3 regions of the Pseudomonas germanica genome follow, and region 3 is predicted to be linked to each of the others. Evidence: riboswitches for the same ligand, from Rfam matches in the RefSeq annotation. Region 3 holds a riboswitch; each other region holds the start of a gene.
What was found. Region 3 has a riboswitch for cobalamin ahead of J0G10_RS17490 (CbtB domain-containing protein). Riboswitches for the same ligand answer to the same signal wherever they lie in the genome.
Positions count from the first base shown of each region.

Region 1 (3,268 bases), 950 kb from region 3:
TGGCCCGGGGCGAAACTCCGCAGTCCTGCTAATTGATCGTCCGCACCCCGCGCTGATCGTTCCCACGCTCTGCGTGGGAATGCAGCCCGTGACGCTCCGCGTCACTGGACGCAGAGCGTCCCTAGAGGCATTCCCACGCAGAGCGTGGGAACGATCAACAGCCAGATCGCGGGCAAAAAAAAGCTGCCAAAAATGGCAGCAAAAACTTTAAGAACACGCGATGTATTGACCGCAGCATAGACGCCGGATAATGACAGTGTCATGACAGCCGAAAATTCATTCAACCGCCCCGCCCCCGTCATCAGGATGTCATCAAGATCACGGCAGAATCCTCGCAAACCGTCTTGAGCCTCGCGACGGATGCTCTGCAAGGATTCCCATGAAAGACGACGCCTCGCTGTTTGCCGCCATCGACCTGGGTTCGAACGCCTTTCGCCTGATGATCGGCCAGTCGGTGCGCAGCCGCAAAGGCTTGCAGATTCAGGAAGTGAAAACCCTGCGCGAGCCGGTGCGCCTTGCCGAAGGCTTTGACGGTGGTGCGCTGGATGCACTGGCACTGGATCGCGGCTGGCAGGCGTTGGCGCGGTTCGGCAAGAAGCTGCGTGGTTTCGAGGCCGGCCGTGTTCGTGCGGTGGCCACCAGCGCGGTGCGTGAAGCGGACAACGCGCAACTTTTTCTGGCCAGTGCCGAGCGGCATCTGGGCTTTCCCATCGACGTCATTTGCGGCCATGAAGAGGCGCGGCTGGTCTACGCCGGCGTAACTCACGCCTTGCCCAGCGCCGACGACCTGCGCCTGGTAGTCGACATCGGCGGCGGCTCCACCGAGCTGATCCTCGGCCAGGGCTCACAACCCTTGTTAACCGAAAGCATCGCCATCGGCAGCGGCACCTTGAGCACGCGATTCTTTCGCGGCGGCGATGTGTCCGCCGGCGCGCTACAGGAGGCTGAACGCTTCGCCATTCTGCAGTTTGAACATGTCGCCAAGCGCTATCGCGCGCAAGGCTGGCAGCAGACCATCGGCTCTTCCGGCACCGCGCGCATGCTCGCCAAAGTGCTCAAGACCAATCGCCTCAACGACTTCGGTCAGGACGGCATCACCTACGGCGGACTGCTGCGCCTGTCGCTGCTGTTGTTGAAGGTAAACAACGTGCAACAACTCAAGCTTGCCGGTCTGCAACCACACCGCCAGAGCATTCTGCCCGGCGGTCTGGTGTTAATGCTGGCGGCATTCAAAGTATTCGGTATCGCACAAATGCTGCCCTCCGAACCGGGCCTGCGTTTGGGCGTATTGCACGGTTTGATGAGCCAACACTAATCCTCGCCACGGCAGATTCGTCTCCCCTTCAGCGGCTCGATCGACTACCATGCCGCCGTCGGTTCCCGAACGGGACTAATAGGGAATCCGAGGTGCTTGCACAGCACTGATCGGAACTGCCCCCGCAACTGTAGGTGCCGAGCCTGCTCCACGACTGCCACTGGGTGAATCCCGGGAAGGCCGGAGCCAGGCGATGACGCATCAGTCAGGAGACCTGCCGGCACAGTAATTACTAACCGGCGGGGTGTCCGGGAAGGACATCGTGCCGTGCGCGTCTTCGTTGGCTGCCCGGCCTTGCGCTGTTTTCCTGACCGCGTTCGATGGTGTGTTTCCAGACCGTACTCTCCCGCTCCCCGTACGGTTCCCCTGGAGACTGCCCCATGCTGCTGCCCCGCGTTGCCACCCTCTTTACCGGCCTGAGCCTTGGCGCCCTGGCGCAGGCGGCACCGACTGTCTATCCACTGACGGTCGAGAACTGCGGCAGCACCCTGACCTTCCAGCACGCACCGACGCGCACCGTGACCATCGGCCAGGCCGGCACGGAAATGCTCTACGCCATGGGCCTGGGCGACAAAGTCGTCGGCACCTCGTTGTGGTTCAACAATGTGCTGGCCAAATACAAAGCGCAGGATGACAAGATCGAGCGTCTGGCTGACAACGAACCGAGTTTCGAATCGGTGATCGGCAAGCGTCCGGAACTGGTCGCCGTGGAACTGGAATGGATGGTCGGCCCGCAAGGCGCGGTGGGCACTCGCGAGCAGTTTCATGAACTGAAGATTCCGACCTATCTGCTGCCTTCCGATTGCGAAGCCAAGGACAACCTCGTCGGCGCCGATGGCACGCGACTGGCGCCGTTTCGCATCGAGACGATTTACAAAAGCGTGAGCCAACTGGCGCAGATCTTCGATGTTCAGGAGCGTGGCCAGCAGCTCAATGATCAACTCAAGGCCAGTCTCGCCAAATCGATTGCCACCGCCCAAGGCAAACAGCTCAAAGACGCCAGCGCGCTGGTGTGGTTCTCCAGCGCACAAATGGACATCGAGCCGTTCGTGGCCGGGCACAAAGGCGTTCCCGATTTCATGCTCAGCACCCTCGGCGTGCGCAACGTGGTGGCGTCCGATGAGGAGTGGCCAACCGTCGGTTGGGAAACCATCGCCAAGGCCAATCCGACCTTCCTGGTCATCGCGCGCATGGATCGTCGACGTTTCCCCGCCGACGACTATGAAAAGAAACTCGCCTTCCTGCGCAGTGATCCGGTGACGCGCAACATGGACGCGGTGAAGCACAACCGCATCATCATTCTTGATGCCATGGCCATGCAGGCCAGCCTGCGCATGTTCGAGGGCATTGAGCAATTGGCCACGGCCATCAACGGCTATGACCTGTCGCAATGAGTGCCAGCCTGATCCGCACGCTCCTGGCCCTGGCGACCCTGTTGATTGCAGTGGTCGCCGGCGTGGCCATCGGTGAAACCTCGATTGCACCGGACGTGGTGTTGCAAGTGCTAGCGAACAAATTGTGGGGCGCCGGGCATGTCCTCGACCCGATCGATGAAGGCATCGTCTGGAACTACCGCCTGACCCGGGCATTGGTCGCGGCGGCATGCGGTGCCGGCTTAGCGACCTGCGGAGTGATTTTGCAGTCGCTGCTGCGCAATCCGTTGGCCGATCCGTATCTGCTGGGCATTTCTGCCGGCGCCTCGACCGGGGCCGTGATGGTCGCGCTGCTTGGCGTAGGTGCCGGGATCATCTCACTCTCGGTCGGTGCCTTCGCCGGCGCGGTCACGGCGTTCGTGCTGGTGATTGTGCTGGCGCGGGTCAGCGGCTCCGCCAGCGGTACCGGGCAGATCATTCTCGCGGGGATCGCCGGTTCGCAGCTGTTCAATGCGCTGACGGCGTTTCTGATCACCCGCTCGGCAAGCTCCGAGCAGGCACGCGGGATCATGTTCTGGCT
Region 1 covers NZ_CP071586.1:3,001,550-3,004,817, reverse strand. Annotated here, with positions in the region: gene phnX (phosphonoacetaldehyde hydrolase) at 1-32, shown strand, start outside; gene J0G10_RS13480 (hypothetical protein) at 102-371, opposite strand; gene J0G10_RS13475 (Ppx/GppA family phosphatase) at 380-1,315, shown strand; cobalamin riboswitch at 1,358-1,551, shown strand; gene J0G10_RS13470 (ABC transporter substrate-binding protein) at 1,696-2,709, shown strand; gene J0G10_RS13465 (FecCD family ABC transporter permease) at 2,718-3,268, shown strand, end outside.
Region 1: another riboswitch for cobalamin. It lies ahead of J0G10_RS13470 (ABC transporter substrate-binding protein); the one in region 3 lies ahead of J0G10_RS17490 (CbtB domain-containing protein).

Region 2 (3,268 bases), 1.8 Mb from region 3:
CCGGCAGATCCACCGCTTGCAACGCCAACGCCGCCAGACGCTTCTGCATCACCGCATCGCCCTTAAGCAGCCCGACCAATTCAGCGCGGGTACCTTCAACGTCAGTCAACGAATCGAGCAGATACAGCATCCCGCCACACTCGGCGAGCAACGGCTTACCCGCCGCATGATGCGCGCGAATCGCCTCACACATCGCGGTGTTCTGCGACAACGCAACGTGGTGCAGTTCCGGATACCCACCGGGCAAATATAGGCTGTCCGCTTCAGGCAATTGCGTGTCGCGGATCGGCGAGAAGAAACTCAACTCGGCGCCCATCGCCCGCAATAGATCGAGACTCGCGCCGTAGGTAAAAGCAAACGCTTCATCACGGGCGACGGCAATTCGCACATTCTTCAGCAACGGCTCGACAGCGATCACGTCCGGTGCAGCAAACTCCACGGCCGGTGGCAGCGCTACCTCGCAACTGCTGGCCAATGCGTCGGCGGCGGCGTCGAGACGCACATCCAGATCATTCAATTCACTGGCCTGGACCAGGCCGAGATGACGACTTGGCAACTCGATGCCCGTCTCACGGGACAATGCGCCATACCAACGCAGGCCTTCGGTGAGGCTGCCTTCGAGCAATTGCGCATGGCGCAAGGTGCCGACACGGTTGGCCAGCACGCCAGCAAACGGCAAGTCCGGCTGATACCTGGCCAAACCGAGCGCCAACGCACCAAAAGTCTGTGCCATGGCCGTGCCGTCGATCACACCGAGCACCGGCACGCCGAAGTGCCGCGCCAGATCGGCGCTGGAAGGCGTGCCGTCGAACAGGCCCATCACGCCTTCGATCAGAATCAGATCCGCCTCATTGGCGGCTTCCCACAACAGACGACGACTTTCCTGCTCGCCGACCATCCACATGTCCAGTTGATACACCGGCGCACCGCTGGCGCGCTCGAGAATCATCGGATCAAGGAAGTCCGGGCCGCATTTGAACACGCGCACTTTGCGCCCCTGATTGCGATGCAAACGGGCGAGCGCGGCGGTGACGGTGGTCTTGCCCTGACCGGAGGCCGGCGCGGCGATGAGCACCGCCGGGCAGTGACGTGGTTGATTCAAAGTTCGACGCCTTTCTGCGCTTTGATGCCGGCCTGGAAAGCGTGTTTGAGCATGCCCATTTCGGTGACCGTGTCGCCCATCTCGATCATTTCCGGCTTGGCCGCGCGACCGGTGACGATCACATGCTGCATCGGCGGACGCGCCTGCAAATCGCTGAGCACCTGATCAAGATCGAGGTAGCCGTGCTTGAGGGCGATGTTCAATTCGTCGAGCACCACCAGGCCGATCGACGGATCACGCAGCAATTCACGGGACACGGCCCACGCGGCTTCGGCGGCGGCGATGTCGCGCTGACGATCCTGGGTTTCCCAAGTGAAGCCCTCGCCCATCACGTGAAAGCGCACTTGCTCGGGGAAGCGCCGGAAGAACAACTCTTCGCCGGTGCTGTTGCGGCCCTTGATGAACTGCACCACACCGCACTGCATGCCGTGGCCCATGGCGCGGGCGAGCATGCCGAACGCCGAGCTGCTTTTGCCTTTGCCATTGCCGGTGAGCACCAGCACCAGGCCGCACTCGTCGGGCGAGTTGGCAATGCGTTCGTCGATCACGGCTTTTTTGCGCTGCATACGCGCCAGATGGCGTTCGTCGCGCTCGGGGGAATCAGTCATGGGGGAGCTCTCCGTTGAGGCTGGATAACGGCGGGCAGGCACAAGAATAGAAGGCAAAAAGCCTGGCATCGCCCACCGTGATGCCGCTGGATGGATCAGGCCGGTCTCCGGGCTCATGAGCGGCGCATGCCTGACTGCGCGCCTTCCCGCTTCTTTCGAGGCAGTGGCTCAAGGCGCAGTTTTCACTCATTTACCGTTGCGGGGGCAGCGCCGGGATCGTGGTGGTTCTTCGTGCGAAGACAACCCTCACCGGCTTCCCTGTTTCACTCTGTCGACGCAGGTCACAGAGCACCTGAAACAAGCCGCGAAGGTTAGAGGGTTGGGGGTGGAGCGTCAATTAAAGAGGCGGCCATCGGGCGAATAACTGCCGCCGATCACTTATCTGCCGCCAATCTTGTGCCACACTGATACAAATGATATCAAAGAGCCATGCTTTTCTCGAAAAGCCCACTACAACAATAAAGGATGATGACGATGCAAGGCATGATCATCAGCAACCCGCGCCTGGAATTCCTGCGCCCGGTGCTTGAACGCTGGTTTGACTGTATCGACCGCTACAACGCCGTGCGCGGCGACAGCGACACCCCTTACTGGCATGACGAGAAAGCCAATCTCGGAGTGCTCTCGGCCGCAGCCTGGATGGCTGAGCTGGTCACTTTGAACGACACTGCCACGCGCAAGCAGAACGAAGAAGGCGAGCGCAATGCCCGCGCCGATCTGTTTCTCGCCGGTGCCGAAGACCGCGCCTTTATCCAGGCCACTCAGCGCTGGCCAAAGGTTACCAACCTGAATCTGACTCAAGCCCTGCTGGACATCACCAACGACGCCAAACGCATCAGCTATGCCAGCGACCTCAAGCTCGGCTGCCTGTTTGTCGCGCCGCAGAAAGCCCAGCACAGCGCCAGCCCCGAAGAACTGCAAGACATGGTCGACGACCTGCAAAAGGAACACACCTGCGCGGTCGCCTGGTATTTCCCCTACGCCTACCGCAAATTGCGCAGCGAAGCGGGCAACTATCACCCGGGCATCGCCGTGCTGTTCAAGGAAGCCCGCGGCTGAGCAGTTGAACCATCGGGCTTGCGCCCTTCTCTATGATTAGGAATGCATTCATAGGGAAGATCAGCAATGCGCAAGCCCCAGCTCGTTTTTGTCATCGCCTTCGCCGGAGGGCTCGCCGCCTGTGGTGAATCCTCCAGCCTGCAAGTCTCCGACGGCACCGGCCCATCACCGAAATTGCCTGAACCAAACAAGACCCTGATTCCGACGGTTAACATTGCCCCGGCGATCGGCTGGCCCGACGGCGGCAAACCGACTGCGGCGGCTGGCACTCAGGTCGCGTCATTCGCCGAAGGCCTCGATCATCCGCGCTGGCTCTATGTGTTGCCCAACGGCGATGTGCTGGTGGCGGAAACCAACGCTCCACCCAAGCCTGATGACAGCAGCGGCATTCGTGGCTGGGTGATGAAGAAAGTCATGGGCAAGGCCGGCGCTGGCGTGCCGAGTCCGAACCGCATCACCTTGCTGCGTGACGCCGATCATGATGGCGTTGCCGAGACCC
Region 2 covers NZ_CP071586.1:2,149,840-2,153,107, reverse strand. Annotated here, with positions in the region: gene J0G10_RS09545 (cobyrinate a,c-diamide synthase) at 1-1,102, opposite strand, end outside; gene cobO (cob(I)yrinic acid a,c-diamide adenosyltransferase) at 1,099-1,710, opposite strand; cobalamin riboswitch at 1,792-2,021, opposite strand; gene J0G10_RS09535 (hypothetical protein) at 2,185-2,769, shown strand; gene J0G10_RS09530 (PQQ-dependent sugar dehydrogenase) at 2,836-3,268, shown strand, end outside.
Region 2: another riboswitch for cobalamin. It lies ahead of cobO (cob(I)yrinic acid a,c-diamide adenosyltransferase); the one in region 3 lies ahead of J0G10_RS17490 (CbtB domain-containing protein).

Region 3 (3,268 bases):
ATGGCATCACGCTGACCGTCCACGCCGGATGGTGGGGTCGCCAGTACAACCTGTGTTCCCCGGATTTGACTGAACGTGCCCAAGCGGTGGACTGCCTGAGTGCCGCCGTGGAGTTTTCCCACGAGGCCGGCGCCACCAGCGTCACTTTTCATCCCGGCTACAAAGATCAACTGGAAAACGGCGAACTGCTGGACAACCTGATAGTAGCGATCAACGAGGTGACCAAGCGCTGCAACACCGATGGCATCGCCCTGTGCCTGGAGAACATGGGCGGTCAGCGGCCGAAATTCCCGGTCTTCACCGTCGAGGAACACCTGCGCTTTCACAAGGAGACCGGGTGCTTCGTGACCATCGACGTGACGCATCTGTGCTCACTGCTGCCGTATGGTGAAAGCCTGTTCAAAGCCATTGCCGATCTGGCGCCGGTTACCCGGCATCTGCACATTGCCGACCTCAACAACACCCACCATCAACATCTGCCGATTGGCGAAGGCAACTTGCGCCTGAGCGATGTGCTCAATCGCTTCGCGGTCAACGGCTATCGGGGTGTGGCCGTGGTGGAAGAGTTCATTCCGCGCTTCTCCACCGAGTACTACCTGGAAAAAGCCCTGGCCTATAAGAACGGCGTAGAGCAATTGCTGGCCGGCTCGCGGCACAGCACTCATGCTGGTTGAGTCGAACCTGGCAAAACCGGCGTCGCGCAGCGAGATCGCGACCGGTATCCGCGATGCGCTACCGTTCGTCTTCTCTCTGCTGCTGACCTTCACCCTGATCGGCATGCTCGGGCGCCGCCATGGTCTGGATCTTCCGGCCATGGTGGTTTTCAGCGGTACGGTAATGGCCTCGCCGTTGCAACTGACGCTGCTGGAAACCCCCGCGCACCTGCTTAACGCCTTTGGCGTGCTGGTCTCGGCGCTGAGTATCAACTTGCGTTTTCTGGTCTTCACACTGAGCCTGAAATCCAGCCTCCAGGGCCCGGTCAAAGCGTTCGTCCCCGCCCTGGCGGTGATGGCAAATGCGGCTTTCACGTTGATGTCGATCCGCAAGGATCAGCAACCGATCAGCCGCCCGTATGCCAACACCGTGTGCTTTCTGCTGTACGCCGCCGCCCTGCTTGGCACCGTGGTCGGGTATTGCTTCGCCAGCGTGGCCGACAACGCAGTGATGGATCACGTCAGTGTGGTGATCGCGATTTTCATCAGCGCTTCGCTTGGCAAGATGGCCCGCGACCGTCACAGCTTCCATGCGCAATGGATTGCCGGCCTGGCCACCGCCGCGAGCTTGCTGTGGCTGGGCGAGGTCAGCTTGCTGCTGGTGCTAGCCATCACCGTTCTGACGAGCTATGTCTATGATTGAACCTGGTACTTTCTGGCTGTACGTACTGATTTGCGCGCTGGTTTCGATCGTCTGCCGCTTGCTGCCGCTGGCCGTCGATGTCGAACGGCTTTCGGCAACTGCCCGCGCTTTCATCGATCGTCTGGGAAAATACACATCGGTGGCGATGCTCGTCAGCCTGCTGGCGGTCTCACTCTATCCTTTGGCCAGCCAGCACCTGGCGGCCATGCCATGGATCCTGCCGGTGGCGTTGGCGTGGCTGCTGAGCCTGACGCGAATCAAATCCTATTATGCGTTCCTGATGGCGCTGGGGGTGTACGTCCTGCTGATCATGCGCTAGGCGCCGATTGACTCAAATCCCCCGCCCATGCTCTCCTACACAACTTGTTACGGGTGCCCTTCACAGGGTGAAACGGGAAACCGGTGAATCATGTGCTTTACTCAAGCCCATGTCAGTCCGGTGCTGCCCCCGCAACGGTAAGCGAGCGAAGCGTCAAAACCACTGTGCCGATACGGTATGGGAAGGTGACGCTTGCAGGTCGGCCTGACGCCAACCCCTCGTGAGCCCGGAGACCGGCCCGCAACACACAGCCCGCATTTGTGCGGCGCTGCACATAACAAACCCGCGGTGGGCGGGCGCTGTTCGAACCTCTGCGAGCCCGACCCGCAGGGGTTTTCATGCGCTCTATTCACCCGCTGACACTCCAGAGGGAAGCGCCATGTCGATCATCAGCAGCACCGGCAGCAACACGGACAAAATCGCCAGCACCACCACCCTGAGCCAACGCCTGACCGCCGCGATCTTTGCATCGATCCTCGGCGCCAGTCTGGTTTACTTTGCCGGCTTCTCGCACATCGAAGCGGTGCACAACGCCGCCCACGATACCCGCCACAGCGCCGCGTTCCCGTGCCATTGAGACCTGCCGACATGATCAAGCGTATCGCGCAAACTGCAGGTTTCTCTGGTCTGCTGGCCGCCCTGCTCCTCACTCTGCTGCAAAGCTTCTGGGTTTCGCCGCTGATTCTGCAGGCGGAAACCTTCGAGAAGTCCGAGCCGGTGGCGGTTCACGAACACGCCGCTGGCGTGGCTGCGCACACCCATGATGCCGAGGCCTGGGAGCCGGAAGACGGCTGGCAGCGCGTAGTCTCGACCACTGGCGGTAATCTGGTCGTAGCCGTCGGTTTCGCCCTGATGCTCGCCGGCCTCTACACCCTGCGCGCGCCGACCAAAACTTCGCAGGGCCTGCTCTGGGGCCTGGCCGGTTACGCGACGTTCGTGCTTGCTCCGACCTTGGGCCTGCCACCAGAACTGCCGGGCACCGCTGCGGCCGATCTGGCTTCGCGGCAGACGTGGTGGATCGGCACGGCCGCTTCGACGGCTGTAGGTCTGTCGCTGATCGCGTTCAGCCGTCACTGGCTGATGAAGGTCCTCGGTGTGGCCATCCTCGCTGTGCCCCACGTGATCGGCGCACCGCAACCGGAAGTGCATTCGATGCTCGCCCCCGAAGCACTCGAAGCTCAGTTCAAAATCGCTTCGCAGTTGACCAACGTGGCGTTCTGGCTGGCCCTGGGCCTGATCAGCGCCTGGTTGTTCCGCCGCAACAGCGCTGGTCAATACCACGCATGACCGATGACCGCGCAGCGCCGACCTTCGTGGTCGGCCTGGGCTGCCAGCGCGGCTGCCCGGCCAGTACGCTGCGCGCGTTACTCGATCAAGCGTTACAGGCGCATCGCATTGAGCTTGAGGCGGTGAAAGCGCTGGCCAGTATCGACTTGAAGCGCGACGAGCCCGGCCTGCAAGAACTTGCTGCACAACTGGCTCTGCCCCTGCTGTACTTCAGCAGTGACGAACTGGCCAGCTACCAACAGCGGCTCAGTCACCATTCACAGATTGCTTACGAACGCACCGGTTGCTACGGCGTCGCCGAAAGTG
Region 3 covers NZ_CP071586.1:3,948,737-3,952,004, forward strand. Annotated here, with positions in the region: gene J0G10_RS17475 (sugar phosphate isomerase/epimerase family protein) at 1-674, shown strand, start outside; gene J0G10_RS17480 (AzlC family ABC transporter permease) at 664-1,356, shown strand; gene J0G10_RS17485 (hypothetical protein) at 1,349-1,675, shown strand; cobalamin riboswitch at 1,710-1,931, shown strand; gene J0G10_RS17490 (CbtB domain-containing protein) at 2,055-2,252, shown strand; gene J0G10_RS17495 (CbtA family protein) at 2,264-2,962, shown strand; gene J0G10_RS17500 (cobalamin biosynthesis protein) at 2,959-3,268, shown strand, end outside.